3 regions of the Ferrimonas sp. SCSIO 43195 genome follow, and region 3 is predicted to be linked to each of the others. Evidence: riboswitches for the same ligand, from Rfam matches in the RefSeq annotation. Region 3 holds a riboswitch; each other region holds the start of a gene.
The links. Region 3 has a riboswitch for lysine ahead of J8Z22_RS17350 (Na+/H+ antiporter NhaC family protein). Riboswitches for the same ligand answer to the same signal wherever they lie in the genome.
Positions count from the first base shown of each region.

Region 1 (10,744 bases), 220 kb from region 3:
TGCGGCGCACCATGTATTCGCCGTTGGGGCCAAACAGGTGGATCTCGAACAGGTTGGAGCCTTCCACCACCGGAATATCCCGGAAACGGTAGCGGTTGTCGTCGCTGGCACTGGCGATGCGCACCAGGGCGCCGTTGCGGTACAGGTGCACCTTCCAGCCCGCCGGGGCGTTGCCTTCGATAACGGTACGGCCGAAACGGTCGGAGTTGATGTCGCTCTGGTTGCCGAACACCACCCCCTGGCCCTCGATGCGGCCGTTGACCAGGTTGTCGCCGTAGTAGCTGACGTCTCCCACCTGATAGCCACCCAACTGGAACGGCAGGCGTTCGTCGAGATCGCCATAGTCCCGCGACAACCGCAGACGGTAGTTGTCGTCCTGGCCCTGGCTGCGGTCGTAGCTGAATTCATAGCTGTGGTAGCCCAGGTCACCGGTGGCCAGCATGTTGAGGTGGTAGTCTTCGGTCAGGTAGTCCTCGCCGGCAATGGCGGCGTCTCCCTGCAGGTAGACCACTGGCTTGTTGTAGGGCTGGTAATCATGGGGGTGAATCGGGTCGAAGCTGGTGGCGGTGATCTCGCGGCGATCCTCGGGATCATTGGTGACCTGATTCAGGGTCACGGATTGCTGCACCGCCGGCAGAGGTACGCTGGCGCTGACGTTCACCTTTTGACCCAAAGTGTGGATGTTTAGGTTGATTGGCAGCAATTTTTGAATGAACTGCGGCTCAAGGTAAATATCCACATTGTCCCGTCCCCAGATCATGGCTGGGTCAACGGCAATTTGATTAAAGCCTCTGCGCGCCTGATCTTTATTCAGGTCCAGCATCAGGTTGGCATTTTCTCCCTGAATCCAACCGGATGCGATTAAGGCATGGGGATCGACCTGAACGTCGATGCCCAAAGACGTGGCCAGTCCCTGCAGCGGCAGCAGTAGTTTTTGCTGATACTGATAGACGGCAAGTTGATCCGTTAACTGCACACCCTGAGCGTTCAGAGTGAAAGGTTTAAGCTGTTGTTTAGGTAAAACAATTTCAGATGAATTGGCACTGAAAACACAACAACTCAGTAACCCTGATAAGGCTAGGGTAACAACTCGCATTGAAATCACAACGACTGGCTATAAATGGGCGTAGATAATAGCATTTTTTCGCCACATCTGGCATGAGGAATAGACATTTTTGTCTGAACAAACCAATAACCTGTGATAACCTGCATTGGCAAAATAGTAGTCAGTAATGGAGTCTGAGCATGACGAGTGCAAATACCGCTTCGTTGGATCTACAAACCCTGGATGCCTATTGCAGTGCCATTGGGGCAGCAACGTTGCTTAAAAGTGTGGTGATGTTTGAGCAGATGGCACCGGAGTACCTGCAGACCATGGCCGCGGCTATGCAGTGCAGTGACAAGCCTCTGTTATGCAGTGAAGCGCACAAGCTGAAAGGTGCGGCTGGCTCGGTGGGATTAAAACGGATTCAGATGTTGTCGCAACAGTTGCAGTGTGGTGATGAGCCACAATGGCAGGCTGAGCACGGTCAATGGTATCAGGAGATTGAGAGCCATCTTGAGGAAGACATTGCCAATTTGAAGGCATACCTCAGCGCTCGGGCCTGAGCCGAAGCCACAAAAAAAGCCGCATCAGCGGCTTTTTTTGTGGGCCGAACGTCTTACAGACCGTCCAGCTGACCACAGAAGCGGTAACCTTCGCCGTGAATGGTGGCGATGATTTCCGGAGTCTCCGGGTGGCTTTCGAAGTGCTTGCGGATGCGACGAATGGTTACGTCGACAGTCCGGTCATGAGGCTTCAGCTCACGGCCCGTCATCTTCATCAGCAAATCGGCACGGGACAAAATTTTACCCGGGTTCTCAACAAAGTGCAGCATCGCGCGGAACTCACTGCGAGGCAGCTTGAACGGTTCGCCACTTGGGCTAACCAGCGAACGGCTGTTGATCTCCAGAGACCATCCGTTAAACAGATAGTGCTCAACCTGAGGCTTCTCATCGGATTGCTTATTGGTGCTGACAATTCGATTCAACAGGTTACGGGCACGAATGGTCAGTTCACGAGGGTTGAATGGTTTGGTGATGTAATCATCCGCGCCAATTTCCAAGCCCAGGATCTTGTCCACTTCGTTGTCACGTCCGGTGAGGAACATGAGTGCAATGTTGTTGTTTTCGCGAAGTTCGCGGGCCAGCAACAGGCCATTTTTACCTGGCAGGTTGATGTCCATGATCACCAGGTTCACTTTGTGAGCCTTGAGAACATCGTGCATCTCGTCGCCATCAACGGCTTCAGAGACCAGGTACCCTTCAGCTTCAAAGATGCTTTTCAGGGTGTTTCGAGTGACGGCTTCGTCCTCGACGATAAGGATATGTGGATTTTGCATGATCAGCTACCTAAAGCGCTCGCCATTTCAAACCAACCGCCTGACTAGGGGCAGAGCCCCATAACCCAGACATAATGCCTATGCAAATTCCTTTTCGGCGTATGTAAGCCCGATGCGCTAGCATTGGGGGTGCCAGGACGAAGTAGGATTCGTACTGTTTCGTTAGAAGCCCTAAAAATACCGTAAAAAGGATTAAATGTTAGCCGCAAATGTTAACAGAATCCGATTTCTGTCGATTGGGTCACATTTTGTGAATTTCACGGGTGGTTTTTGTTTCAACCTGTAAGCTTCTCGCCGAAAGGTGTCTGTAATAATAGACGAATTTTACCCTGTTAACGGAATAACTGAGATTTATACCAACCCCTTACTTTTTTCTAGCCTGTGACCTGACATCGGCCTTGGCACTCCGGCCCCGATTGGTTCAGGCATCAGAAGCGTGGTTTTGGTACAGGATTCAGGTTCATCCCGATTTGCGGGGCGGTGGTTACTTGGGTCCATACTGATGGGCTATCTGTTCATAACCCGTACAGCTCGAAAAAAACTCAATGGTTTGACAACAAATCGACACTAAGGTTTAGTATTCGCACCCCTTATGCATCAGATTGGTCATTTTTTTTACTGACCGGTTGATTCTCGGGGCCAGAAGAGGAGCGCGACCCAGGCAGTTCCGGCGAGAGGATCGAACCTCAACGACCCGGAATCAGGGGGAGTTGCGCCGAGAGGAGGGATGCGTTCGATCGCCAGCTCCTCGGTCAATGGGGCTGAATCCCCATGGCTGTCACCTGACACTATGGTGGAGAGCTTCTGGTCGCTGACGCCCCGCGTGTTGTCGTACCAGACTCTTCGAACGCAATTGAAGGTTCGAAGTCATGAATAATCAAAACACATCTCTTACGGTCGCCAAGTTTGGCGGCACCTCCGTGGCCAACTTTGAGGCCATCAATCGCTGCGTCGACATCATTGAGGCGGACCCCAAGGTCAGGCTGGTGGTGGTCAGCGCCGCCGCCGGTGTCACCAACCGGTTGGTGGAGTTATCGGCAGGCCAGACTGATCTGGCGCGCCGCCAGGCGCTGCTGCACGACATCGCCGCCATTGAATACGCCATGTTGGACCGGCTTGAAAATCGCAGCCAGGTGGCGGCCGAACTGGATGCCCTGCTGGCGTTGATGGCCAGCCTCAGCGGTCGCATCGCCGCCGGTGACGGTGAGCCGGCGCTGGCGGATCAGTTGCTGTCGCTGGGGGAGCGCTGCTCGACCCTGTTGTTGACCGAATTGTTGAATCAGCGTGGCATTGCGGCGGTAAACTTCGATGCCTGCCAGGTGATGCGGACTGACGACCATTTTGGCCGGGCGTCGCCGCAATTGGCGCAGTTGGAAAGCCTGTGCGAACAGCACCTGTTGCCGCAGCTTGCCACTCAGGTGGTGGTGACCCAGGGCTTTATCGGTGCCGACCAACAGGGGCGGGTCACCACCCTGGGCCGGGGCGGATCCGACTACAGCGCGGCGCTGCTGGCGCAATCGTTGCGGGCGCGGGTGCTGGCGATCTGGACCGACGTCGATGGCATCTACAGCTGTGATCCGCGGGTGGTCGCCGACGCCCATCCCATTGCCGAGTTGAGCTTCAATGAGGCGGCGGAGATGGCCACCTTTGGTTCTAAAATCCTCCACCCGGCAACCATCCTGCCGGCGGTTCGCGGCGGCTGCCAGGTGTTCGTCGGCAGCACCTATGCGCCACAGAAAGGTGGCACCTGGATTCGATCTGAGTGCGGCTCGCAGCCGGTGTTTCGAGCATTGAGCCTGAGAAGGCGGCAGACGCTGTTGACCGCCCACAGCCTCAATATGTTGCACGCTCAGGGGTTCTTGGCCGAGCTGTTTGCGGTGCTGGCCCGTCATCGTATCTCGGTGGACTTGATCACCACCTCTGAGGTATCGGTGGCCTTGACGTTGGATCAAACCGGGTCCGATTCCAGCGGCCGGGCGTTGGTGTCGCAGGCGTTGCTGGACGAGTTGGCGCCGCTGTGCCGGGTCGAAGTGGAGCAGGATCTGGCGTTGGTGGCGGTGATTGGCAACCACATCGCCAAGACCTCAGGCATTGGCATTCGAGTGCTGGAAGCGATGCAAGACAGCAATGTGCGGATGTTCTGCCAGGGCGCCAGTGCCCACAACCTCTGCTTTCTGGTGGATGGCGATGAGGCGGAGAGTATTGTGCAGCGTCTGCATCGGCAGTTATTGACGGAATAAGGGAAGCGGAACCGCCACGACGGTTCACGGCAAAAGAAAGGGGAGCCATCAGGCTCCCCTTTTTCAGGTCAGGCGTGGGCCTTAGGCCGCCTTGCGGCGACGGGCGAAGGCCAGACCGGACAGGGCCAGAGCCAGGAAGCCCAGGCTACTGGAGTCGGAAGACCCACCGGTGCTCACTACAGGAGCGTCGGTGATGTTAACCGTCAACTGGGCGTTGTCGGTGGTCTCTTCAGCATCGCTGGCGGCGATGGCGAAGGTCAGCGCGCTGCCGGAGGCATCGGCTGGCAGGGTCATGGACAGCACCTGGCCGGTAACGGTGAACTCGACGTCGGTACCACCGGTCTGGGTGACGGTCCAGGTCAGGGTATCGCCATCGATGTCGGTAGCGAACTCGGACAGGGCCACGCTGAAGGCTGAGCCTTCTGCACCGCTGACGGTATTCGAGGCGGTAATGGTCGGCGCATCGTTAACGTTTTCGACGGTGATGGCTACTGACGCTTCGCCAGAAGCAGTATCACCATCCATCAGGCTGTAGCTGAAGCTGTCGGCACCGACAAAGTCGGCGTTCGGCGCGTAGCTGAAGCTGCCGTCTTCCTTCATGGTGACCGTGCCGTTCTCAGGCTGTTCAGTCACCGTCGCTTTAAGGTCAGAGGAGCTGGCCACCTGGAACTGGTGGATCGCTTCCTGAACCAGGCCACCGGCACTGGCGGTCAGATTCAGTACCTTAGTGCTGCTGATGCTGTCGTTGTCGGTCACGCTGAAGTCAACGCTGCTGTCTTCGTCGACAGTAATGGCGTCGTCCATCGCCGCATCCGGGTCGGTGACCATCAGGTCAAAGGCGAAGTCAACGGAACCGGCAGGGTTGCCGAATACTTCAATCAGGTCACCGGCGGCGACGGCGTCACCAGTACCGTTGTGGTACAGGGTTACGCCCTTGGAGCCGGAGATGTCCTCGATACCCACAGTCAGGTTTGCAGGCAGAGCGTCCACCTTGGCGTACTCGAAGTGCACGCCTTCGGTGTCACCCAGCTGCAGCCAGATCTGGAAGGTATAGCTGTTGCCGGAGTTGTCGTTATAGACCTGAGCGTCGGCCCACTCCAGTACCAGCCAGTCGTTGGTGCCGTCACCGACAATGCTGAAGTACATGTTACCGCCACCGCTGTCGCCGACGGTGCCATCGTTCAGATCCATGTCGGTCCAGAATGGCGCCAGGATGTTGTTAGGCTGAGCGCTGTCCGGCAGTTCACGGTTGTTCCAGGTGCCGCTGGTGGAACCACCGCCGGCAATGGCCATACCGTTGTCGGACATGGTGATGGAGGTGTACTCCTGGCCCAGGTACTTGAAGCCAGGCAGGCCGACGGCCGCCAGGTTCAGGCTGATGGCCACTTCATCACAGCCGTCGTTATCACAACCTGGAGCCACGCCATTGGCTTTCAGGCCATAGCCAAAGCTGCCAGTGGTGTGATTCAGTTCGGCGCTGCTTTCCTTGAGACGACCGGTCCAGGCAACGGTACCATTGTCTTCGTTGACGTCGAAACCGGTTTGAGTGGCTTCGTTGGTGTCAACCTTGGCGGAACCGGCGACCATCTTGGTGCCAGCCGGGATCGAGGCACGGACGGTGACAAAGTCATCGGCGTCAAAGCCCTGGTTCTCGTAGTGAGTGCTCACTTCTACGGCCTGGTCCACGGTGGTGGAGGTGGCTGCGACGGCGATGTTGTTTCCACTGGCGCTGTTGGCATACACCACCAACGGCAAGTGGGCCTGGTCGCCATTGACCTGAACCTGACCAAAGTGCCAGTCGTCCGAGGCCAGCATCATGCTGTCGACGGTGATCATCACTTTGCCAGAGGCGCCACCGGCCAGAGACAGGCTGTCCTGGTCGAAGCTGATGTCGGCCCCTTCCAGCATGCCGGTGAAGGCGTAGCTCTTTTCAGAGGTGTCAGAGGCATCGCGCTTATCATTGACGGTCAGCTCGAAGCTGCACTCTTTCAGGCAAGCCGGGCTTACCAGTGAGGCTTTGTCGAAGGTCACCGTGGCGGAGATGGCATCGGCCACTTCCATTCGACCGGCGCCCACATCAAAGGCATCTGCCGGCGTGTCGGCGTCCTCTTTCTTCAGACCGCTGTCCTCGGTGGAGGAGGTCAGGGCCGTCTTGATGTCGATGGCAGACCATTCCGGGTGCGCCTGCTTCATCAGCGCGGCGGCGCCGGCAACGTGTGGGCTGGCCATGGAGGTGCCACTGATGGCGGCAAAGGTGGCGCCGTCGCTGCCTGGGTCGTCTTTGGACCAGGCGGACAGGATGTCGGTGCCTGGGGCGGCCAGATCCGGCTTCAGGAAGCTGGCATCACCGTTTGGACCCCGAGAAGAGGTGGCAGCCACGTTGTCGGCGTACATCATGTTGGTCAGCGCAGAGGTAGTCATACCGATGGTCAAATCGACACCGGCCTCGCCGGCGGCGGTGATCTCGGCCAGTACCTTGGCGCCGTCGGCCTGATCAATCATCACCGAAGGGATGGTGCCACTGTCCATGGACATGGTGATGGGCTGACCGGCTCGGTTGTTGTAGACCACCATACCGGTGGCACCGGCATCGGCGGCGTTGGTGGCTTTGTCGGCAAAGGCGCACGCGCCACGGCTGATGACGGCGATTTTGCCTTTGAAGCTGTCGGCGGCGAACGGTGCGCACCCTTCAAAGTTGTCGGCGTCGACGTCCATGGCGGCGGCGGCAGGCGCGGTCAGGTCCGCGTCCAGATCTTCCAGGCGAGCCTGGCCGGTGCCTTCGATGGCCACCAAATCGCTGAGGCTGCCAATGGCAACCGGTTTGGCGAAGAAGCGTCCGTGAGTGGTGTTGGCGACGGTAATACCGGCTTCAATACAGCCTGGGCAACCGACAGTTTGGGCACCAGAACCGGAGTTACCGGCGGAGGTGGCGATCACCACGCCAGCGGCTTCGGCGTTGGTAAAGGCGTCAACGTAAGGGCTGAAGGCCGGATCGGCACCGGCGCTGCCGCCCCAGGAGTTGTTGATGACGTCGGCGCCGTCTTTCACGGCCATCTCCAGTGCTTCCAGCAACATGATGTTGGAGCCGGAGCCGCCATGGATGTCGTCGGCCGGAGCGTACAGGGCTTTGTAGGACATCAGGTAGGCACCTGGCGCCACACCTGAGATTTCGCTCTCAATGCCGTTGTAGGTGGCCATGATGGAGTTACCTACCGCAGTACCGGCAACGTGGGTACCGTGACCGCCGTAACCCAGCGGGCTCAGGTGCTCATCCGGGGCAACCGCAAAGGTTGGCGTGGAGTAACGGGCGACGATCAGCTTGTTGTTACAGAAGCTCTCGTCGACGCTGGCACAGTAATCGTCGTCCGGCAGCGTGGCGCTGTCAGGGGCAGTAAAGCCTTCTCCGGAGAACATCGGGTGCTCGGGACGGATACCGGAATCGATGATGGCGACCTTGATGCCTTTACCGGCTTCGGCCATGCCACCCACCAGTTCCCAGGCTTCCGGCACGTGGATCAGAGGACGAGAGGCGTCCATCTGCACATGATACAGGGCGTGTTCATACACCGCTGCGACGCCGGGTAAGGCCTGCAGCTGCTCTTTGGTCAGGCCTTTACCGGCAACGCTGACGCCGTTGAACAGAGTATCAAATTGGGTTTCGACCTTAGCCCCGATGCCGGCGGCACGGTTGGCAAAGCTCTGGCGTTGCTGCTTCAGGTGGCTGGCGTAGCTCTGCACCTGGCTGCTGGCAAAATTCAGTTTGTTGTCGGCAGTGCGGGCTGCCTGAGTGGAGGCAAATCCTTTGACACCGCCCTGATAGGCTGCGATGGGCGCATCTTGCAGTTTCACCAGGAACCGGGGAGTGGTGTCCTGGTTGTATTCACGCACTGCGGGGGCCTGATATTGGGTACCTTGAGTCTCGAGTTGAATGCCTTTGGCTGACAAGTCAGCCGCGGTAAGAGCCGGGCTTGCCATCAGCAAGCTGCTCACCGCTAGGGCGATACGTGTTTTCATTATTCTTAATCCCTGAATTACGCTGTTGTTCAAACTGCGACTGCTTCCTGCAGTTTGTTCTAGCCACTGTACCAGTGACGTCACGACGTTTTAACACGACATTAACTTAACCGCCACCGCAGAGTGAGGGGTATTCATCTTCCCGCCCCGGCAAAGCTGGTGAATAATGCTTTCTTTCATGGATTTATCTGGCGATGTATCGGTTGTTGCAGGGATAACAGCGTTTCAGTTGACTGAATTTGCTCGATGGACTGAATTTGATGAACCAGCAGATGGTGCAGGGCATCGATATTGCGGGTGAGAATTTTGGTGAAGATGCTGTAGTGGCCAGTGGTGTAGTAGGCCTCAACCACTTCCGGCAAGGCTTGAAGCTGCTTCAGTACGTCCGGGTAGTCTCCGGCGGTTTTGAGGTTGATGCCGATAAAGCAGCATACCTGGTAGCCGAGTTTTTTTGGGTCGACCATTACCTGGGCGGAGGTGATGATGCCCGCCTGCTTCATTTTTTCGATGCGCACATGGACGGTGCCCGGACTGACGCCGTTGCGTTTGGCCAGTTCGGCGTAGGGGGTACGGGCATCGGCCTGCAGGGCGGTGAGGATGGTTTTATCCAGATTATCGATTCGGTAGTCTTCGGTCACTTTATGGTCGCCTCATTGATGATTCGCCAGAAATCGGCAATAAAATTGTCGAATCAAAATGGTATCAGCTTTATTTGTTGGTGAATATTGAATTGTTGGTCGGTTTTATTGAAAAATCCTCTACCAGAACGATTTTGGATTGAGGAATTATCAAATGAAGCGCGGTTTTATTGAAGCACAGCAACAGATTCGGTTTGTGAAAGACACCTTTAGCCAGGAGCTGTGCCAACGCCTCAATCTGCTGGAGGTGCAGGCGCCGCTGCTGTCCGAGGTGGGCAGTGGCCTTCAGGACGGCCTGTCCGGCCATGAAAAGGCGGTACAAGTGCGGGTTAAGGCATTGCCGGAGCGCTCGTTTGAGGTGGTGCATTCGCTGGCGAAGTGGAAGCGTGCCATGCTGGGCCGGTTTGGCTTCGATGCCGGTGAAGGGGTACTGGCGCAGATGAAGGCGCTGCGTCCGGACGAAGACACCCTGGGGCCGAAACACTCGGTGTATGTGGATCAGTGGGACTGGGAGCAGGTGTTGTCAGCGGATGAGCGCAGTGCGGTGGGGCTGCAGCGGCGGGTCGAGTTGATCTACGCCGCCCTCAAAGCCACCGAACAGGCGGTTGCGGCGCGTTACGACCTGCCGGCGTCGCTGCCGGAATCCATCACCTTTATCCATTCCGAGGCACTGCGTGAAGCCTACCCGGACCTGTCTGCCAAAGAGCGTGAGAAGCAAATCTGTCGTGAACACGGCGCGGTGTTCCTGATGGGGATCGGTGGTGATCTCGGTGACGGCCAGCCCCACGATTGCCGGGCGCCGGACTACGACGACTGGTCGACGCTGTCGGAGTTTGGTCAGGGCCTGAACGGCGACATTCTGGTATGGAACCCGATTTTGGAGGACGCGTTTGAGCTGTCGTCAATGGGGATTCGGGTCGATGCCGAGGCGCTGACCCGTCAGATGCAGATGGCCGGCCAGTCGCAGCAACTGCAGCAGCCCTGGCACCAGCAGTTGCTGGGCGGTGAGCTGCCACAAACCATCGGCGGCGGCATTGGTCAGTCTCGACTGACGATGTTCATGTTGGGCCTGAGCCACATCGGCCAGGTACAGTGTGGGGTTTGGCAGCAGGAGTGCCCAAGCCACCTGTAACCTCAGGCAAAGGGCATCGGCGCTTCAACCGTCATGGTGGCGCCGGTGACCGGGTGCTGAAAGCTCAGGCTGTGGGCGTGCAGCAGCAGTCGCTCCGCCGCCGCCAGGGCCGGGCCTTGGGCATAGAGGCCGTCGCCGACAATCACGTGGCCCAGGGCCAGCATGTGCACCCGCAGTTGATGGGAACGACCGGTAATGGGGGTCAGCTCCATCAGGCTGCTGTCATGGTCGCGACTCAGTACCCGGTAGCGGGTCTGTGACGGCTTACCTTGTTCATGACACACCTTCTGCATCGGCCGGTTCGGCCAGTCACAGATCAGTGGCAGATCCACTTCACCG
Region 1 is NZ_CP072679.1:3,976,463-3,987,206, reverse strand. It holds gene J8Z22_RS18370 (SPOR domain-containing protein) at 1-976, opposite strand, end outside; gene J8Z22_RS18365 (Hpt domain-containing protein) at 1,246-1,608, shown strand; gene arcA (two-component system response regulator ArcA) at 1,662-2,381, opposite strand; lysine riboswitch at 3,017-3,193, shown strand; gene lysC (lysine-sensitive aspartokinase 3) at 3,251-4,621, shown strand; gene J8Z22_RS22165 (S8 family serine peptidase) at 4,703-8,635, opposite strand; gene asnC (transcriptional regulator AsnC) at 8,812-9,273, opposite strand; gene asnA (aspartate--ammonia ligase) at 9,428-10,405, shown strand; gene rluA (bifunctional tRNA pseudouridine(32) synthase/23S rRNA pseudouridine(746) synthase RluA) at 10,408-10,744, opposite strand, start outside.
Region 1: it holds a riboswitch for lysine, as region 3 does, so the genes downstream of both, lysC (lysine-sensitive aspartokinase 3) here and J8Z22_RS17350 (Na+/H+ antiporter NhaC family protein) in region 3, are expected to answer to the same signal.

Region 2 (10,744 bases), 170 kb from region 3:
CAGCGCCGAAAACGTCACTGGCTTCTACACCAAGCACGGCGATGGTGCCTGCGATCTGGCGCCGCTGTTTGGCCTGAACAAGCGCCAGGTACGGCAGCTGGCTGGCTACCTGGGAGCACCAGAGCGGCTGGTGGTCAAGGCGCCAACGGCGGATCTCGAAGAGGACCGTCCCCAACTGGAAGACGAAGTGGCCTTGGGACTGAGTTATGATCAGATTGATGACTTCCTGGAAGGCAAAGCCATCGACGCCAGCGCCGAGGCACGCATCATCAGCATCTACAAAGCGACTCAGCACAAACGCCAGCCGATCCCCACCATCTACGACTGACTTTTGCCAGCGTAAAACTGAACACGCCCGCGAACGCGGGCGTGCTGCTTGGCTCAGGCCTCGGGCAAGCAATGCTCTCCCCGCCACAGCTGCTCCGGCTGCTCCCGCTCTCGAATCAGGTGCATCCGGTCACCGTCCGCCATCACCTCTGCGGCTCGAGGACGGCTGTTGTAGTTGGACGACATGGTAAAGCCGTAAGCCCCGGCGCCACGCACCGCCAGATAGTCTCCGGCGGCAATAGCCAACTTCCGGTTTTTACCCAGAAAATCGCCGGTCTCACACACCGGGCCAACCACGTCATAGGCACGCGGCGACGCCGGGCTGGCGGTCACCGGCACTATCTCCTGCCAGGCGTTGTACAGACTGGGACGCAACAGATCGTTCATGGCCGCATCGACAATGGCGAAGTCCCGGTCTTCCCCCTGTTTCAGGTATTCCACCTTAGTCACCAGAATGCCGGCATTGGCCATGATCGCCCGTCCCGGCTCCAGAATCAGCTTCAGCTTTCGCTGTCCCAGAGTGGGCAACAACGCTTGCACGTATTCGGTGGGCAACGGCGGGGTCTCCTGACCGTAGCTGACACCCAAACCACCGCCCAGATCCAGGTGTGCCAGCTCAATCCCCTCCTCAGCCAGGGTGTCCATGAGCGCCAACAGCCGCTCCAACGCCTCCACAAACGGCCGCGACTCGGTTAACTGAGAGCCGATATGGCAATCCATGCCCAGCACCTGAATGTGGTCCATGGCCGCCGCCCGCCGATACACCGGTAACGCCTGGCTGGTAGGAATGCCAAACTTATTCTGCTTCAGTCCAGTGGAGATGTAGGGGTGACTGTTGGCATCGATGTCCGGGTTGATGCGCAGCGACACCGGCGCCACCAGGCCGAGTCGAGCCGCCACCTGCTGCAGCCGCTCCAGTTCAGGTTCCGACTCCAGATTAAAGCAGTGAATGCCGGCCTTGAGGGCATACTCCATCTCCGCCTCGGTCTTGCCAACACCGGAAAACACCACCTTGGTGGCATCGCCACCGGCGGCGATGACCCGCGCCAGCTCACCACCAGAGACGATGTCAAAACCGCTGCCCAGCCTCGCCATCAGGTTTAAAATGGCCAGGTTGCTGTTGGCCTTGACCGCATAGCAGATCAAATGGTCCCGTCCGGCCATGGCATCGGTAAAAGCCTGCCAGTGGCGCTCAATGGTGGCTCGGGAATACAGGTACAGCGGCGTACCATAAGCTTCGGCAGCCTCAGTGACCGAAACCCGCTCTGCCATCAATTGGCCATTGTCGACGTTAAAATAATCCATAACCCTCTCTCTGCGTTATTCGGCCAGACTGCGTAGCCCGGCCCCTCTCCATGCGTGGTTTCAGGCCAGCGCCACCTGGCCTCGATCAGCGGCCCGCCGCTTAAGCAGCACCACCGTCACCACCAACAAGGTGGCAGACACCAACAACCCGGCCAGAACTGACCCGGTGACTCCCAGAGTCAGATACCCCAGTACCGAAATGATCGCCGCCATCACCGCGTACGGCAACTGGGTGGCCACGTGGTCGATGTGGTGGCAGCCGGATCCGGTGGATGACAGGATGGTGGTATCTGAAATCGGGGAACAGTGATCGCCAAACACGCCACCAGCCAGCACCGAGGCCATCGCCGGCAGCATCAACGACGGTTCCAGCACCGCCGCCAGGTTGGCGGCGATGGGCAGCATGATGGCAAAGGTGCCATAGCTGGTGCCGGTGGAAAACGCCGCCAGCGCCGACAGAATGAAAATCAGTGCCGGCACCATGGCCACGGGCAATGCCCCATCCGCCAGGCTGGCCAGGTAGTGGCCGGTCTGCAGGTCCGAGATCACCCCGGCGATGGTCCAGGCCATCAGCAGGATGTACACCGCCGGCGCCATGGAGCGAACCCCTTTCGCCATCGCCTGCAGCAACACCGACACAGGCACGCCCTGGGCGATCATCGCCAGGCTGGTGATCACCACGGTAATGGTGCCGGCGGTGAACATCGACCAGGAGCCGGCGGCATTTTCCAGCGCTCCGATCAGGGTAAAGTCCAGCCCCTGGGCCGCCAGCGCCATGTCACCGGACAACAACATCAGGCACACCACCAATGAGATCAACAATGCCAATGGCCCCATCAGGTTCATCACCCGGCCACGGCGAGCATCCGGTAGCCCCAGGTCTTCCCCCGCCGGCATGCCCTTGGCCGGATCCCACAATTGCCCCTGGGCCGCGCGCCGTTCGGCCACCGCCATGGCGCCGAGATCCAGATTAAACCAGAGCACGCACAGTAATAGCAGCAGCGAAAACAGGGCATAGAAATTCATTGGAATCATCTGCACAAACACCGACAGGGCGCTGACGTCTCCCATGCCATGGGTCACCAGCAGTCCCGCCAGCAGCGACATGATGTAGGCGCCCCAGGTGGAGATGGGCGACACCACGCACACCGGAGCCGATGTGGAATCGATGCAATAGGCCAACTTTTCCCTGGAGATGCCGTACTGATCGGTCACCGGGCGGGCCACGTTGCCGACCAGCAGGGCATTGAAGTAGTCATCGATAAAGATAATGGCACCGAGAAACACCGTCATCAGTTTGGCATCCCGACCGTGGCGAATGCGCCCCCTGGCCCATTTGGCAAAGGCACGGGTGCCGCCGGAAACCGAGATCAAGGCCATCAGTATGCCCATGGTCAGCAGGAAGCCGATGGTGTACAGGTTCCAACTGCTGAAACTGCCGTCCTCCCATACCAGGGCCGTTGCCCGCCGGGCCACCTCTGACACCATGGTGGTTACCGAGAAGTCCGCCAACATCAGGATGCCGGTGAGAATGCCCAGTCCCAGTGACAACAGCACGCGTCGACTGATGATCGCCAGGCCAATGGCCACCACAGGAGGAACAATTGATAATGCCGATTCGGCGTAACTTACTAAAGCCATCGTTTTTTAATCTTATAGGTACGATGGAGGCTGCTGACGCGACGACAGGTCGCGGACGGGCCACAGGACGTGACTCGTCTTCCTTCAGTAGCGCTCCACAGTAAATTTAATCCCCAAACTCCTTTTGGGATTTACTATGGCAGTGCCGCACCTGTTGAATGCGGCCCCAGCAAAGCGGGATGACGCCCGTTTCACTTCGGCATCGACTCCTTTCAACCAGGGTCATCGGGGGTCACCCTCGACTGGTTTACTGATAGGCGATGCGCCTCTACGTGTTGTCCGGGAGGACAACCTGTTTATCTAAGCATGCAGAGTAACCAAGGCGACCGCGGGAATCCAGACAATTGTGATAAAAATCTCAACTTGGATTCAAAAGTCAGTCCAAAAGGCCAAAAAAACATCGTTGCTCGGATTGGCGCACCGCGTCGATGCCAACAACGGTTAAAATGCGCCCATAATCTGCCAAAACTGTGATCCCGCGCTTATCTCTTGGTGACGACGGCTCTATACTGTGCCCCCTCCAAAGATTGCTCGAGTGTCGTTTCATGCCAACCCGCTTTGCTTCGCTGTTCTCTCGTCCCACCGACTGGCTGTTCTGGCTGGTGGCGGCCCTGTGCCTGCTGCCTGCCATCAGTTCACCGCTGGCACTGATCTTTGGCGTGGTCATGGCCAGCCTGGGCTGGATTCCAGAAGGCCTGAAGACCGGTCCGTTGGCCAAGAAACTGCTGGCGGGGTCCATTGTGGCGCTGGGATTCGGTATCCACCTGGAGCAAGCCATCGCCGCCAGCAAAGCCGGACTGGGGATCATCGTGATTTCAATTTTCGGCACCCTGATTCTGGGGTGGCTGCTGACCCGAGCCCTGAAGCTGGAGCACAAAACCGGTTACCTGATCTCTGCCGGCACCGCCATCTGTGGCGGCAGCGCCATCGCAGCCGTCGCCCCGGCCATCAACGCCAAAGATCACCACACCTCCATCGCTCTGGGCACGGTGTTTGTCCTGAATTCGGTGGCCCTGTTCCTGTTTCCCGCCATTGGCCACCTGCTGAACATGAGCCAGGAACAGTTTGGGATCTGGAGTGCCATCGCCATTCATGACACCTCATCGGTGGTCGGTGCCGCCCAGGCGTACGGCGATCAGGCGTTAATGACCGCCACCACCCTGAAACTGGCTCGGGCGCTGTGGATCATTCCGGTGGCCTTTATCAGCGCCCTGTTGTTTCGCAGCAGCGAGCGACGCATTGCGGTGCCGGGATTCATTGTGCTGTATTGCGTGGCCATCGCCATCGCCTACCTGCTGCCTCAGGGCGCGCCGCTGTATGAACTGACGTTTCAAACCGGCAAGCGGGTGCTGGTGCTGTGTCTGTTCCTGATCGGCTGCGGCATCTCTGCCAAACGGCTGAAAGAGGCCGGGCCCAAGCCTCTGCTGTTGGGGATTGGCCTGTGGCTGACCATCAGCTCACTGTCCCTCATCTACCTGTTGAATCGCTGAGGTTGCGGGGCGGCACAACAGCAGCCCCAGCACCAGCACAAAAGCCACCAGCTCCAGGGTGGCCCTGACGCCACCTTCGGTGGTCAGCGCCACCAGCACCATCAGCGGCAGCAAAGCCAGCAGCAGTCCATTCCTCATCATCCGCACTTCCTCTTAGTTCGAAGGCTAATCATCGGAATAAAAAGCACTTTCATCAAAAGCGTTTTCAACTAACCCATGCTCAATCAGACTAAGAGGCTCGTGTTCCGTCAGCGCCGAACGGCGGTCACCGTTGTCGAACAGGCACCGGAAGCGACCAAATTGAGGGGAAATCCACCGCCAAGGCTTTACACAGACCGTCGGGATTTTTATAGTAGCCGCCTTCTGTCCGAAACTGGGCCACAGCTGCGCCCGCGGTAGTTTTAAGGAATCCCCAATGATCAACGTATTTGGCCACAAGAGCCCTGATAGCGATTGCGTTTGCTCCGCAGTCATCGCCACCCACTGGTTGGGCGCCCGCGGCAAGCAAGCCACCCCTTTCCGCCTGGGTGAAATCAGCCGCGAAACCCAGTTCATCTTCGATTTTGCCGGTGTCGAAGTGCCACCGCTGCTGGAGAAGCCGCTGAAGGGCGAGCAGGTGTACCTGGTCGACTACAGTGAAGCGGAGCAAGCCCCGGACGACATCAACGACGCCGATCTGGTGGGCATTGTCGACCATCACCGTCTGGGTACCCTCACCAGCGCCGCACCGCTGGAAGCCTGGCTGATGCCTCTGGGCTCCTCCGCCTCGGTGCTGTTTGAACTGTGTGGCATTCACAACGTCGAGATTCCTCAGCCGATGGCCCGGCTGATGATTGGCGCCCTGCTGTCCGACACCGTTGGCCTGAAGTCGCCCACCACCACCGAGCGCGACGCCGAGATCGTTGAACTGCTGGCACCGCTGGCCGGGGTCGAAGTCGAGCCCTTCCTGGCGGATCTGCTGGCGGCCAAAACCAACGTCGAAGGCCTGAGCACCGAAGCGCTGCTGGACAAAGACGTCAAAGGCTACGAGATTGCCGGCAAGTCCACCAACCTCGGTCAGCTGGAGCTGGCGGATTACGGCCAGGTTGAGCACGAACTGGCTAACCTGCAGGCATTGATGGATCAGCGCGTAACCGACAAAGGCCTGGACCTGATCGCCCTGATGCTGACCAACATCCGCACCGAAGAGACCACCCTGATGGTGGCCGGTCCATTGTCCGACACCATCAAGAACGCCAACAATGGCAGCCTGGTGTTCGAAGGCTTCCTGAGCCGCAAGAAACAGATGTTGCCCTGGGTTACTCAGGTTCTGGCTGGTTGAGACACCGTGCCAACCCCATAAAAAAAACCGGCCATGGCCGGTTTTTTTTGTCCCTGTCAGTCACCACTGATGGTAAAAGTCTGGTAATCGTAGTGCCCATCCGGCAACACCGTTGCCAGCCCGTACTCACCATTGGTCAACAGGGTATACACCGCCGAATCCCCCAGCTTGACCTTATCCGGGGTATTGAGTTTCCACTCGTGCTCAATCTCTTGCAAACGCCCCGGGTGGCTCTGGCCGCCCAACAATGAGGTCAGCGCCCAGTAGGTGTACTCGGTCACCATACAGCTGTAATCGCAGCTTTCATCGTCGTAGGTGTACCAGGCGCCATCGGGGTAGCTGGCCGGAATCGACTCAAAACGGCCACCGCGGGCCTGATCCATGGCATCGGCGATCTGCGATTCCGCCACTTCGCCGAAGATTTTCGGATACACCGAGGCATAGCCCTCATGGGTGATCAGGTGCAGCACCTCCTCCAGGGTGGCGTCAAACTGGCCCGGCGTCGATCCTTGCGGATGCACCTCTGAACCATACAGATCCTGAAACGCTCCCCCTTGCGGTAGCCCTTCCCCGACCGTTTCCAGGTCCGCTTCATCTGGCACCATGATCAGGGTGGCCCGCTTGTTGACCAGAGCCTCTACCACCGCCTGATTGTCTGCCAGACCATTTTCATCATTATCCAGGTACTGAGCCATCACATTGGCCGCATGCAGCATCTTGGCTTTATCGATGTTGCTGGTGGCCCGAATGCTCACCCCAAACACACTGGTATGCAGCGGAAACGCTTTTTCCAGCGCGGCGTTCCCCTTATCCGGAGTCGGGGTGGGAGCGGGGGTGCTCGAGTTACTGCTGCTGTTGCAGCCGCCCAGAGTCAGTACTGCCAGGGCGGTCAACACAGCCCAAGGTTGTGCGCTCATAGCGCCTCCTGTTGTGCCTTTAGGTAAACAAAGTGTTATCGGCAGTATCTCAACCTGCGGAGACTGCCGGGGTAAGGCCCAGCAAGCGCAAGTAAGCCTTTGTAAGCTCTTTGTTTGGCCATTGGCTATGCTAACTGCAGCGATTGTCACCGTCACAGGAGTCGGCATGCCCATTCGAACTACCGCCACCAAGGCCGGTACCCACCAGGCCCTGATCAACACCTCGTTTGAAAGCCGGGTAATTTCATGGCTGATGCAGGATGGCTGGCAGGTGTTTACTCCGGTGCTGGACAACGGTCACGCCACCGACATCCTGATCTCGGACGGCCCCCATTTTCATCGGATTCAGGTGAAAACTGCCGAGGCCAAAGGGGATGATCACGTGATAGAAAATCGTTGGCGGGACAGCCACGTCAATGTGGTGGTGTACTTTGCCCGCAACTCAAACTGGGGCTACGTGATGCCGGCGTTTGACGACCCCAGGCGGCCAATGAATCATCCCCAGCATCAGAAATTTGAGCAGGGTAAGAACGCCTTCCTAAAGGCATTTCACAAGCTGTGACCCCCTTGAACGGCAGCGACCCAGCAAAACCGACCGCCCCCTGCCACTGCAGCAGGGCGATGACGTCATAACCAATTCCGGGTAGTTATTTACCATTTTTGACTATTTATTGGCCTCCATTGGGTGGTATGTTTAAAGGTTCCACTAGTAGAAACAGGAAGTAAGAGCATGAAGCTGGAGTCCCTTGCCCTGCACCACGGCTATGAATCTGAAGCCACCACCAAGGCGGCGGCGGTGCCGATCTATCAAACCACCTCCTACACCTTTGACGACACCCAGCACGGGGCTGACCTGTTTGACCTGAAGGTCGCAGGCAATATCTACACCCGCATCATGAACCCGACCACCGCGGTGCTGGAACAGCGTGTGGCAGCCATGGAAGGCGGCATTGGCGCCCTGGCACTGGCATCAGGCATGGCGGCCATTACTTATGCGATTCAGTGCTTGTGCGAAGTGGGCTCCAACATCGTCAGCACCAGCCAACTTTATGGTGGCACTTACAACCTGTTTGCCCACACCCTGCCAAAACAGGGGATTGAAACCCGAATGGTGTCGGCGGACGATTTCGATGGCTTTGAGGCCGCCATCGATGCCAATACCAAGGCGATTTTCTGCGAGTCCATCGGCAACCCTGCCGGTAATGTGGTTGACCTGAAAAAGCTGGCGGAGATTGCCAATCGCCACGGCGTGCCACTGATCGTCGACAACACCGTCGCCACGCCCTTCCTGTGCCGCCCCTTTGAACTGGGTGCCCACATCGTGATTCACTCACTGACCAAATACATCGGCGGTCACGGCACCGCAGTGGGGGGCATCATTGTCGATTCCGGTAAATTTGACTGGGTGGCCAACAAGGCCCGCTTCCCGATTCTCAATGAGCCGGATCCCTCCTACCATGGCGTGGTGTACACCGAAGCCTTAGGGGAAGCCGCCTTTATCGGCCGCTGCCGAGTGGTGCCGCTGCGCAATACCGGCGCCGCCATCTCGCCCCACAATGCCTTTCTGATCCTGCAAGGACTGGAAACCCTGGGGCTAAGAATGGAGCGCCACTGCAAAAATGCCGAAAAACTGGCGGCCTACCTGACCGATCATTTCAAGGTAAAATGGGTCAACTACGCCGCCCTGCCCAACAGCCCCTATTTCGAGACCTGTAACAGCATCTGTGGCGGCAAGGCCTCAGGCATTCTGAGTTTCGGCATCAAGGGCGGACGTCAGGCCGGTGCCCAATTCATCGATGCCCTGAAGATGATCCTGAGATTGGTCAACATCGGCGACGCCAAATCCCTGGCTTGCCACCCGGCCACCACCACTCACCGACAACTCAATCCGCAGGAACTGGCGGCCGCCGGAGTCAGTGAAGATCTGGTGCGCATCTCTGTGGGCATCGAGAACATCGACGACATCATCGCCGACGTCAGCCAGGCCCTGGACGCCGTGGAGTCATAACCCGGCCCCGGCCCGCTCCGGCAACGGGGCGGGCTAGAGGCGGCGTACCGACGGATGGCGAGGACTGGCTCGCTCATGAAACACGTCATCCAGATACCGTCCCAGCTCCGCCTCGGTCAACTGCGGTGGAATCACCACCTCGTACACCCGCGCCCGAGCGCCGGTGTCGGAGTCGCGAAACAGCCACCACTCGCCCTCTTTCCTGAGCACCGACATTGGCGTTCCAAACACATCAAACCTGAGCACGGCAGTCTCCTCCTGTGGACGCAACACCAGTATCGAGCAGTGACCACCACACAGGCAACAAAAAGGGGCCCTGTGGCCCCTTTTGTCATCGCTACCGGTTACAGGTGATACTTCACAATGAACGAGTAGGTGTTTTGATCGATGCCGTCGACACCGTATTTGTTCTGCCAGTAATCGTACTCAATACCCACAAACAGGGTATTGGATTTGGCTTCTCCAAACAGCGAACGGCCCAGGTCGTACTTGATCTGTGGGTTAAAATGCAGGTTCTCTTCGTAACCGTCATTATCGGCGGCCACCACCCAATCGATGAAACCGTCGACCACCAGGTTGGCATCGCCAACCGGAATGTCGACCCGGAATACCGGCGTCAACTGCCAACCGTCACTGATATTGTCGTCATTGATGGCATCACGCTTATAGGCATTAAGCTGAAAGTAGGTGAAACCAGGCAGGGTCAAATCGGCACCGACACCATAGAGGAAGCTCTCCACCGGGCCTTTGCCGGTTTCATAGGTCAACGCCAATGACAGATCGGTCACCGGCCCCATGCTCAGATCCTTCCCCAGCATCTTTCCAAAGCTGAAGCGAGGCGAGATTTCGCCGTAAGAGGCCGATTCACTGGTGCCGTTAAAGTCGATGAAATCGTAGAAGGCAAACCAGTCGCCATAGCTCCACGCACCAGCTGTTTCCAGAGTCAAGGTGGTCTGGCGATGTGATGGAGCCAGATCATAGTCTTCACCGTGCAGCACGGTGGCACTGGCGTCCCACCATTGGATTGGGCTTTCGGCGTACGCAGACGTGGACGCCAGCAAAGCCAGCGCCAGGGTGATTTTCTTCATTGTAGGGTCTACCTTGTTATTGCCGCCGGCCTGCATGGGCACCGCGGTCTCATTATTGTTGGGTGTACAGAGTCGCCGACGGTGGCTGCATAGACGCACCGGAACGGCAGTAAAACCCGCGCAATATAGAGAAGAATCCCCTCAGACACAAAAATTTTCACACAATCGCAGTAAAGAGTGTCCGCCAGCGCCAACTCTGGCCATTTCTGAGACCGGGATCCTATTGCACGTTTACCTCTTTGTAACATTGCGCTTTCGGGGACAGTGATAGCACCTGCCCTAAGGTCGCCAGGCCACCTCTATGACCAAGGGGCGATAACGGTCCCCGGGGCGTCAAAGACGCAACCACGACCACTTTGAGGATTGAAAGCGCCCGGAGACCTCGAACGGTCGGTCCTGATCAAGGAAGCAACAGTGGAATGAAAACGGATAAAGAGTGATGAAATCCCCATAGACAGATTGGCAGGAAAAAACTAATGCCAAATATGTCGAGTCTAAATAATACTGAATGAGGCCTGAATATATTGGCAATTCCACACCGATATTATTTTCACTAAAGTTGCCATTTAGCAAAGCTTTTTGTTGACAATATATAGTTTCTATGAGCACTCAAATCGGCTATCGATCATCGCCAAGAAAAAATAAAC
Region 2 is NZ_CP072679.1:3,584,854-3,595,597, forward strand. It holds gene nadE (ammonia-dependent NAD(+) synthetase) at 1-328, shown strand, start outside; gene lysA (diaminopimelate decarboxylase) at 382-1,632, opposite strand; gene J8Z22_RS16595 (Na+/H+ antiporter NhaC family protein) at 1,693-3,273, opposite strand; lysine riboswitch at 3,354-3,552, opposite strand; gene J8Z22_RS16600 (YeiH family protein) at 3,819-4,763, shown strand; gene J8Z22_RS16605 (hypothetical protein) at 4,731-4,904, opposite strand; gene J8Z22_RS16610 (manganese-dependent inorganic pyrophosphatase) at 5,179-6,084, shown strand; gene J8Z22_RS16615 (hypothetical protein) at 6,141-7,001, opposite strand; gene J8Z22_RS16620 (group I intron-associated PD-(D/E)XK endonuclease) at 7,168-7,563, shown strand; gene J8Z22_RS16625 (O-acetylhomoserine aminocarboxypropyltransferase/cysteine synthase family protein) at 7,732-9,009, shown strand; gene J8Z22_RS16630 (hypothetical protein) at 9,043-9,255, opposite strand; gene J8Z22_RS16635 (outer membrane protein OmpK) at 9,354-10,097, opposite strand.
Region 2: it holds a riboswitch for lysine, as region 3 does, so the genes downstream of both, J8Z22_RS16595 (Na+/H+ antiporter NhaC family protein) here and J8Z22_RS17350 (Na+/H+ antiporter NhaC family protein) in region 3, are expected to answer to the same signal.

Region 3 (10,744 bases):
CTTTCAGCGCCCGGGCACCGCCGAGGCCATGGGCGGCGGCGTAACCCGCGGCGAACGGCAGGTTACGGCTGTCCCAACTGCCGGGATAAGCCAGTGCCAGCTCAACCCCGGCGTCGGCCAGCAGGGTCGGAATGGTAAACGGCAGATCCACGGGTTCGTGGCGCCGCAACGGCAGGCTGTTGGCATGGGTGTACACCACCGGAACCTGTTGCGCCAGCAACTGGTCGATGAGGCGGTAGCTGTCGTAGCCACCCACCAGTACCATCTTCAGCCGATAGCGATCCGCCAGCCGTAACGCTTGCTCGATTTGTGGTTGAGTGTCGGCGTGTACAAACAGCGGCCGCTGCCCCTCGAACACCGGCAGCATCGCTTGCCAGCGCCGATCCTGGCGTTGGGCGAGTTGCCGATTCAGGTAATAGCCATAGGCCTGCTCAAACGCCTGGTTGAGTTGGGTCAATTGCCGCTGCTGACGTTGCCGTTGTCGCTCTGCTAACTCGTCGTCGCTGACACTGAGATGAAGGTCAGGCCAATACAGGTGCAGCCCTTCGCCGCCGGGTACCAGGGCATCATCCAGGTTCCAGGCATCGAGGTTCAGAAGGGAGGACGTGCCCGCCAGCAGATCCCCGGAGGGCGTCAGCTGGATGTGGGTAATGCCGTTGCTGCGTACCGTGGGGATCAGTTCCGAGTCCGGGTTGTAGGCCACGGCGGCTCTCAGCTGCGGATTGAGTTGGCCCACCTCTTCGCTGTCGACGGTGGAACGGATCATCTCAATCTCTTCCAGGCCCAGGGTGTTGGCCAGGGCGATCAGGCCCGGGTACACTCGTTGGCCGCTGGCGTCAATAAGGCGGGCATCGGCGGGCACGGGCAGTGCGGTACCGATGGCGCGGATGCGACCCGCTTCCACCAGCAGGTCGGTGTTGGGCAATACGCCCTGGGTGACGGTGTGCAGGGTGCCGCCCTGAATCAGGATCGGTTGAGACTGGGGCGGCGCAACCATCAGGGCGGTGGCCAATGCCGGGCTACCTAGGGCCAGCAGTAGCAAGGTATACAGGGTTTTCATCATCGGCTCCTTAATGCTGGTGGATGAGGCTGTCGCAGTGCCACAGCGGCACCTCGTCCGGGGTGAGCGATTCGCCCTCCCCGTCATCGCTGTCATCGAGCAGCAGTTTCTGAATCAAGGCCTGACGTTCGGCTCCGGCTTGACGCTGCAGTTGCCGATCGCGCTGGCGGTCGAAACGACGCACGCCATCCACCCAGGTGGACTCCACCCGGGCATACACCGACATCGGCGGTTGGTCCCACAGCACCAGATCCGCCTGTTTGCCCGTTTCCAGTGAGCCGGTGTAGCGATCAATCTTCAGCTGCCGGGCCGGGTTGATGGTGATCATCTTCAGGGCTTGTTCGGCGCTCATGCCGCAGTACATCATCGATTTGGCGGCTTCCTGATTGAGCTTGCGAATCAAGTCGGCGCTGTCCGAATTGATGCTGGTGTTGACGCCTTTCTGCAGCAGCAGGCAGGCGTTGTGGGGAATGGCATCATAGACTTCAAACTTGTAGGCCCACCAGTCTGAAAAGGTGGACGCACTGGTGCCATAGCTGGCCATCTCATCGGCCACCTTGTAGCCCTCGAGGATGTGGGTGAAGGTCTGAACGTGGAATCCCAGCCGCTGCGACAACCGCAGCAACATCAGAATTTCCGATTGCACGTAGGAATGAACGTGAATGTTGCGGCTGCCGTTCAGTATCTCGATCAGGGCCTCAAGCCGGTCGTTGGGGCGCGGGGCCAATTGGCGCCGTTTCTGGTTACGACTCAGGCTTTGGTAGGCCTGTTGCTGACGTTGCAGTTTCCTGGCCTGTTCAAACTGATCCTCCAGGTAGGCTTCTACTCCCATTCGGGTTTGGGGAAAGCGACTGACGTAACGATCACCCCAATTGCTCTGTTTGACGTTTTCACCCAGGGCAAACTTAATGCTGGCTGGGGCCTGTTGAAATTTGAGGTCATGGTCGGATTCGCCCCAACGCAGTTTGATCACCTGGGCCTGGCCACCAATAACGTTGGCGCTGCCGTGCAGCAATTGAGCGGTGGTGACCCCTCCGGCCAACGACCGGTAGATGTGAATGTCGTCGGCATCGAGAACGTCACCGATTCGGACTTCGGCGGTGTTGCTGTCTGACGCTTCGTTGACACCGCCTCGAATGGCGATGTGGCTGTGCTCATCGATAAAGCCGGGGGTCAGGTGTTTGCCCTGTGCATCGAGGACGTCGAAGCCTTCTGGGGTGGTGAGGTTCTCGCCGATGGCGCGAATCACCCCATTGTCGATCAGCAGATCGGCATCGGCGATGATGCCGTCGTCAGCGGCGGTCCACAGGGTGGCCCCGCGAATGTGCAGTCGTTCCTGCTGCAGGGGGGCGTCGGTACCGAAGGCCCGGTTCGGTCGAGTCAGACGGCTCAGGTAGGTCGGTGTTGTCACTGGCTCCGGTTCGGTGCTCGTGGCTATCGGACCCAGATAGCTGGCTGCCAGCGGCAGCAGTTGACCGTCGTGCTGGGTCAGGTTGCCAAACAATCCTTGGCGGACCCGGTGCAAGGTCAACCGGGTTAATCCGGGTAAGCCCAGTTCCGTCAGATCGGCGACGGCGCTGAACTGTTCCGCCGCGCTGTGGGAGACGTCCAGCAGAATCAGCCGTTCGCCGCTTTCAAGTTGGGCGGAGAGTTCGCCCTGATCCTGGCTCAGAACCAGCGTCAGGTCGGTCTCATCAATGGACAACTGATATTGACCCGAAAGCCGACTACCCAGTTGCGGATTCAATGGCAGAGGTCGGCCCTTGAGGTACAGGCTTTCAATCTCGGCTCCGGCAAACAGGTCACCGGTGGCGATCACCAAATCGGCCTGAAAGCCGGGTTGCAGTTGGCCAAGGAAGTCATCGACGCCGGCATATTCAGCGGCGACGGTGGTCAAGGCGGCCAAAGCGGTGGATTTGGGCAGTCCATATTCCACCGCTTTGGTTATTCGGTTCCAAAACTCGAGTGGATCGATTCCATGCTGAGTGATGGCAAAGGGAATATTGGCGGCGGCGACTGCCGCAAGGTTGCCGGGACTGCGCTCCCAATGACGAAGCTGTTTAAGGCTAATATCCAATCCGGCATCCAATGGCGGTTTTGCAGCCAGAGTTAATGGCAAGATAAGCCGAGTTTGTTTCAGCGACTCCAGTCGCTCAAACTCTAAACCATTGCCCACGAGTACCGGCGAAGGATGAAATGGTTGCAACAGTTGCAGCGCGCGGGAGGCGTTGTTTCCTTGTCCTGGGTCAAATATGATTCGTTGATTGTTAAACTGTAACAGTTTGGTAAAGGTTTGATTCAGGTTTAACGATAACTGAGGTATTGATTTGCTGGATTGCTGTTGATACCACTGTGCATCTTTTAACGTTTGTCGAATAAGCGCAATACTGCCCATGAGCGAGTTTGGGTATTCTTGCTCAGAACTTCCCTTGTCAAATGACATCAGGTGAGCGCCTTCGATGGCATAGATACTGCTTTCAGAATGAAGGTCAATGAGGGAGACCGTTGCACTCATGCCCTGAAATAAGCCGTCGAGTTTGCCGGTTTGTACCGAAGTGAAGCCATTATTATGCCAATCTTGAGCGCGTTCATGATCAAATTGGAAATGGTCCGCCCAGTTCATTTCGGCGTGGATGGCCCGGTTATTTACCTTGGCGCCGGCTTGTTCGGCATTATAGTGAGGCCCGCCGTCGGGGTAGTCGGAATACTGCCACTGTTGGCCAAAGTCGGTATAGGGGTCAATAAAGCCCGGATAGATGGTTTTTCCCCTGGAATGGATCTCTCTTGCCCCGTCTGGAACCTTGTTACTTTCTGAAATAGAAACAATTTTCCCATCTTTTATCACCAGCGTCGCATTCTCGAGTCGCTGGCCGGGAGTGGGGATTAAGGTGGCATGGGTAAAGGCCAGGTAGTGATCATCGGCATTGGCAATGGCGCTGACGGGTTGAGTGGGGCTGGCAAATGCCGGCAGGCTGGCGGCGCAGGCGAGCACCTGACACAGCCGCCGCCAACGCCAATGAGTTGTGGGCAGAGGCATTCAAAAATCCTTTTGTTTTATTATTCCTGAATCGAATCCATTATCCTTGCATCGACGAGGGGCTGCAATTCGCCTTCGGCAAGCGGGCATAAAAAAACGGCTGCCATTGGCAGCCGTTTTAGGAAACTTTGTAACTAAATCTTAAATCAGAAACTCTTCCAGGGAGTGACCTTGATCCAGTTTTTCTTTGATGGCTTTTGGAGTGCGGCCTTGGCCGGTCCAAGTCAGGGTTTCGCCATCAACAACAATCTTGTATTTAGCTGGGCGTGGTGCACGCTTGCGACGTGGAGAAGCACTTTCCAGTGCATTTAGCTCATCAACGCTAATTCCATCTTCTGCAAGTTGCTTGCGGATTGCTTCAATTTTAGCCAGGCGTTCAGCTTGAGCAGCAATTTCTTCCTCTGCTTCAGCTTCGCGCTCGTCTGCAATTTTCTGCAGTTTAGCGATTACATCTTTCAGCTCATCCAGCTCTAGCTCTTTAACTTGAGCCTTTAAGCGGCGACCGTGAGTCAAAATTTCTAAGAAATCAGCCATCGTGGATTCAACCTAATTATCAAGTGTGCAAATTTAACAGTGTTTAGATTAGCATGGGCAATTATAGTTGTCTCGTAAATTAAGACAATTAATTACTCATTACTAAGATGATATATCGATATCTTTGCAGACATTTACATTATTCAGGAGTTCCGTGTCATTGAAAAAAATGTCCTTCGATGTCACTGGTTCAGCTTCTGTTCATTTTCACCCTGCTGCCGGCCTTTGAATGTTGACGTTTACGTTAACAGTAATTAGAGTGGGAGGCAGTGTTATGCAAAGTCGATTCTGGCGCTAAACAAAGGACGTACTATGAAGATTCTGGTTCCGATCAAGCGGGTGGTCGATCCCTATGTGAAGGTGAGAGTCGCTGCTGATGAGTCAGCGGTGGAACTGGCCAACCTGAAGATGGCGATCAACCCCTTCTGCGAGATCGCCGTCGAGGAAGCGGTAAGGCTAAAGGAAAAAGGCCAGGCCGATGAGATTATTGCGGTATCAATCGGTCCTAAAGTGGCCCAGGAGCAATTGCGTACGGCCATGGCCTTGGGCGCCGATCGCGGGATTCTGGTGGAGCACGATGAAGAGTTGGCGCCCATCTCGATTGCCAAGGTGTTAAAAGCGGTTGTTGACAAGGAGCAACCCGATTTGGTGCTGTTTGGTAAGCAATCCATCGATGGCGACAACAACCAGACCGCGCAGATGACGGCGGCACTGGCAGGCATGGGGCAGGCAACCTTTGCCTCCAGCATTGAGGTCGAAGGCGATCAAGTCACTGTTGCCCGGGAGATCGATGGCGGCATTCAAACCCTGAGTGTCAAACTGCCTGCCGTTGTGTCTGCGGATCTGCGCCTGAATGAACCGCGCTATGCGTCGCTGCCGAATATTATGAAGGCCAAGCGCAAACCACTGGACACCGTTACAGTGGCGGATTTCGAGTTGCAGTTGAAATCCCACCAACAGGTAATAAAGGTAACGGCCCCGGCGGAACGCAGTGGCGGCATCATGGTGGGCTCGGTTGAAGAGCTGGTTGAGAAGCTGAAAAACGAAGCGAAGGTGGTCTAATGGCGATCCTCATTATTGCAGAGCTGGACAAACAGGGCCTGGGTGCCGAGTGTGCCAAAGTCGTGGGTGCGGCCACTCAACTGGGTCAGGAGATTCATGTATTGGTCGCCGGCAGCGGCGTGGCCGAGGCCGCCAATCAGGCGGCACAACTGGCTGGCGTCACCAAGGTGTTGCTGGCGGATCACGATGGGTATGCCCATCAGCTGGCAGAACCGGTCGCCGACCTGGTGCTGGAGCTGGCCGGTGGCTACAGCCACATCCTGACCGCAGCCAGTGCCAAGGGCAAAGACGTGCTGCCGCGGGCGGCGGCGTTGCTGGACGTGGCTCAGCACTCCGATGTTATTGCCATTGAGTCAGAAGACACCTTTGTGCGCCCGATTTATGCCGGTAATGCCCTGGCAACGGTACAAAGCCTGGATGCCATCAAGGTGCTGACCATTCGAACCAGCGCGTTCGATGCCGTTGCCACTCAGGCGGCGGCAGACATCGAGACGGTGTCCAGCGTCAAAGACAGCGGCCTCAGCCAGTTTGTCGGCGAAGAGCTGGTGCAGTCTGAGCGTCCTGAGCTTGGCGCCGCACGGGTGGTGATCTCCGGCGGCCGCGGTTTGGGCAGCGGCGAGAACTTTGCTTTGATCGAAGCCCTGGCCGACAAGCTCGGTGGAGCCATCGGTGCCTCTCGGGCGGCGGTGGATGCGGGCTACGTAGCCAACGATTTGCAGGTGGGACAAACCGGTAAAATTGTCGCCCCCGAGCTGTACATCGCGGTGGGCATCTCCGGTGCCATTCAACACCTGGCCGGCATGAAGGAGTCCAAGGTGATCGTGGCGATCAACAAGGACCCGGATGCGCCGATTTTCCAGGTGGCCGATTATGGACTGGAAGCGGATCTGTTTGACGCTGTCCCTAAGCTCACAGAACTGTTATAACTGTGATATAACTCACAATATGGCGGCATCTGCTGGTCAAGTGAGGGGCACTTGCAGTTAGAATGCCGCCTTCGCATCTTCGTATGCGAGTACCGATAAGGTAGAGGCGCATCGCCTATCAGTAAGCCGGTCGAGGTTGATACCCGACGACGCCGGCCCAAAGGAGTCGATGCCGAAGTGTGCCGGGCATCATCCCTGCGCGCTGGGGTTACTTCTAACAGGAGTAACACTGCCATAGTAAATTCCAACCGGATGTTGGGAAGATGATTTACTATGGAGCGCTACTGAATGGAAGGTGGATCTCTCGCTTTTTGCTAGTCCCCCGCGGCTTTGGCCGTGTCAGTTGCCTCCATCGCTAATAATGACGATAACATTACGATGGCTTTAATTAGTTACGCCGATTCGGCACTCTCCCTGCTGCCCCCCGTGGTGGCCATTGGCATGGCAATCGCCAGCCGAAAAGTTCTGCTGTCCCTGGGGTTAGGCATTGCCATTGGCATCCTGATGCTGGTGGATTTCTCTGTGGTTGATGGCGCTTCCGAGCTCGGTTCCCGTGCCGTCTCTCTGGTTTGGGATGACGGCGCCCTCAACAGCTGGAATCTCTACACGCTTGGTTTTCTGGTGTTACTGGGGGTGATGACTGCGCTGATTTCGGTCTCCGGGGCGACCCGTGCTTTTGCCGATTGGGCCCGTCACCGCATCCGCTGCGGCCGCGATGCCAAGTTGATGACCATGGCACTGGGGGTGGTGATCTTCATCGATGACTACTTCAACACTCTGGTGGTGGGCTCGGTGGCCAGGCCGGTGACCGATCACTATCAGGTGTCGCGGGAAAAGCTGGCCTACTGCATCGACTCCACCTCGGCGCCCATCTGCGTGATCTCACCGATCTCCTCCTGGGGCGCGTACATCATCGCCCTGATCGGGGGCTTGCTCACCACCCATGGCATGACCGACATCGGTTACCTGAGTGCCTTTATGCAGATGGTACCGATGAACTTCTATGCCATCTTTGCCTTTGCCCTGTTGCTGGCGGTGGTCTATTTCGGCCTGGATTTCGGCGCCATGGCGGACGCCGAGCAGCGAGCTCAGCGCGGTCAACTGTGGGACGAAGCCAAAGGGGTGCCTGCCGGTGAAGAGCTGGACCTGCCCGAGGCCAACAATGGCCGGGTCGCCGGCCTGGTGGCCCCCATCGGTTTCCTGATTGCGATAACGGTTTCTTTGATGCTGTTTTCCGGCAACCAGGTTTTGGCGGCGGACGACAAGGCGTTCTCCCTTATCGGTGCCTTTGAAAACACCGACGTCGCCTGGTCCCTGTTCTACTCTGGCCTGGCCGGGGTCGGCTTTACCCTGCTGTTCGGTTTGCGCCAGGGGGTGCCGGCGGCTTACATGAGTAAGGCGGTGATCAGTGGCGTCAAATCGATGCTACCGGCTATCTACATTCTACTGTTTGCCTGGACCATTGCCGGGGTGATCAGCGACATGAAGACCGGCGAATTCATGGCGACTCTGGCCCAGGGGAACCTGCCTGCCTGGGGATTGCCGGCGTTGCTGTTTTTGCTCAGTGGCTTTGCCGCCTTTGCCACCGGCACCAGTTGGGGCACCTTCGCCATCATGCTGCCCATTGCTGCCAACATGGCCGAAGCGGTGGATCTGGCACTGATGCTGCCGATGCTGTCTTCGGTACTGGCCGGTGCGGTGTTCGGCGATCACTGTTCGCCGATCTCCGACACCACCATCCTGTCCTCCACCGGTGCCGGATGCCACCACATTGATCATGTTACTACTCAGTTGCCCTATGCGGTGCTGACCGCACTGATCTCGCTGGCCGGTTACCTGGTACTGGGGATGACCGGGTCGGTCATGGCCGGGTTTGCCACCGCCACCCTGGGGCTGGTGCTGGTGATTCTGCTGCTGAAACGCCTGTGTCGGCGCTGAGGTTAATCCGCTAACACATCGGGCCCCACCAGGGGCCCGATTTGCGTTTGCCGCCGCCATTTTTTGCCCCACCACTCTGGTTCAGATCCGGGCTTTTCGGTAGACTTGCCTCAGCGATTACTGGGGGATCAATTTTGGCTCAACTCTACTTTTACTATTCGGCAATGAATGCCGGAAAATCCACTTCTCTGCTGCAATCGGCGTACAACTACCGCGAACGGGGCATGCAGGTTCTGGTGATGACCGCGGGCCTGGATGACCGTTACGGTCAGGGAAAAGTGACGTCGCGAATCGGGTTGTCGTCCGATGCCCTTATCTACCGCAAAGAGGATGATCTGATCCAGATGGTATTGCGGGAGAATGACGCTCAAGCGGTCAATTGTCTGCTGGTGGATGAGTGCCAGTTCCTGACCAAGAGTCAGGTGCGTCAATTGACCTACCTGGTGGACAAGATGGACATTCCCGTACTCTGTTACGGCTTACGCACCGATTTCCAGGGGGAGCTGTTTGAAGGTGCCCAATACCTGTTGGCCTGGGCGGATAAACTGGTTGAACTCAAGACCATCTGTCACTGTGGCCGTAAAGCCAACATGGTGGTTCGGCTGGATGAAACCGGCAACCCGGTGCGCAACGGTGACCAGGTACAGATCGGTGGTAACGACAGTTATGTCTCCATGTGCCGGACCCATTATCGAGAGTTGGCCTGGGACTGAGCATCGATGAATCAGGGGGTGTCGCATCGAACCGGTGGGGCACTCTCGGCTGAAAATACGCCCGAATATTGCAAGCTGGTAAACCGCTGCTAAATTTAAAGCAGTTTTAAGTTGCTAGCGCAGTGTGGGTTTGCCGGTATGTGCCGGCTTTTTTTTGCCTGGCAGAAAGGGAAGGTTGAAGCTGGGGAGAGGGGCAGGAATCCATTCCCGCAATTCGGTGTTAACGCAATGAAGCGAGGGTCTGTTTGACCTGGTCGCGCAACCAGCGATTGGCCTTGCTGTCTTCCATCTTCTTCAGATAGGTCAGATACAGCGGCACCGTTGGAATGTCGAAGCTGGTCTTAATCTCTGCCAGTTCGAATTGGCTGGCGTACTTTTCCCACAACCAGCGGGAGATGGTCACCAGGGTGTCGGTGCCCTGAGTCATCATCATGGCGTTGAAGGGGTTGTTGGTGTCCAGGAACACTTCCCGTTCGTCGACGTAACCCATGTTCATGGCGTTGCCCATCTTGTAGCCAATCTGGCCGACGGCGTAACGGCAGTGACGCTGAGCCAGGAAGGTGTCCATGTCGATGACCTCTTTGGTCAACGGGTTGGATTTGCAGCCCAGAACCACCATCTCTTCGTCCAGCACCTTCTCCTGAATGATGCTCTTCATGTCGATCTTCATCGCCACCAGGCACAGGTCGTTGTTGTCGATCTGCAGGCTGTCGATGATCTTCGATTCCTCTTCCACCAGGTTATTGACCGACACCTTGAGTTGACTGTTAAAGGACTCGATGTGGCGGGCCAGCGGGTGAAGAATGATCAGGTCAAGAATGTGGTTGGCCGAGATTCTAAAGCGACGTTTGCTGTTGGCTGGATCGAAGTCGCTCAGGCTTTCAACGCCGTCCTGCAGCAGATCCAGGGCCGAGTTAACGTAGCCGTACAGCTCCATCGCGAAATCGGTGGGTTCCAGTCCATTGCTGGTTCGGGTGAACAGTGGGTGGCTGAAGTATTTACTTAGTTTTGACAGGGATTGACTGACGGCACTAGGCGTTACGGACAGTTTCCGGGCGGCTTTGCTTAAGCTACCGGTAAAAACCACTGCGCGGAACACTATGAGCAGTCGTATATCAATCGAATCAAAGTCACGCATTAACACTGGCATAGTACTTTCCAACTTACGCTGACTAAATTCATTATATTAATAAATCTTAGTCAAGTTTTAGACATTCATCTGGCCGCGGAATCTAACATGCATGAGCGAGTAGGTGCAATAGTGGGGGTTTGGTAGCAGTTCACACTTTTTCTTTGATGATCTAACTGTTTGATTTAAGAGAAGCTTTATAAGCTTTTTTTATTAATATCGTGTTTTAAGCAATGGTTGGATTGCTCGCTTTTTTCGAGCAATTTGGCGCTTTCGGAAAGTCTAAGCTTCTGAAAAGATGGGTAAAAATCCAGTCACATATGTAAAAATACAGTTGTGACTGGA
Region 3 is NZ_CP072679.1:3,758,406-3,769,149, reverse strand. It holds gene J8Z22_RS17375 (amidohydrolase family protein) at 1-1,063, opposite strand, end outside; gene J8Z22_RS17370 (amidohydrolase family protein) at 1,071-4,097, opposite strand; gene J8Z22_RS17365 (H-NS family nucleoid-associated regulatory protein) at 4,239-4,631, opposite strand; gene J8Z22_RS17360 (electron transfer flavoprotein subunit beta/FixA family protein) at 4,944-5,693, shown strand; gene J8Z22_RS17355 (FAD-binding protein) at 5,693-6,619, shown strand; lysine riboswitch at 6,713-6,911, shown strand; gene J8Z22_RS17350 (Na+/H+ antiporter NhaC family protein) at 6,998-8,557, shown strand; gene J8Z22_RS17345 (thymidine kinase) at 8,692-9,270, shown strand; gene J8Z22_RS17340 (LysR substrate-binding domain-containing protein) at 9,491-10,207, opposite strand; partial or broken gene J8Z22_RS22245 (LysR family transcriptional regulator) at 10,268-10,408, opposite strand.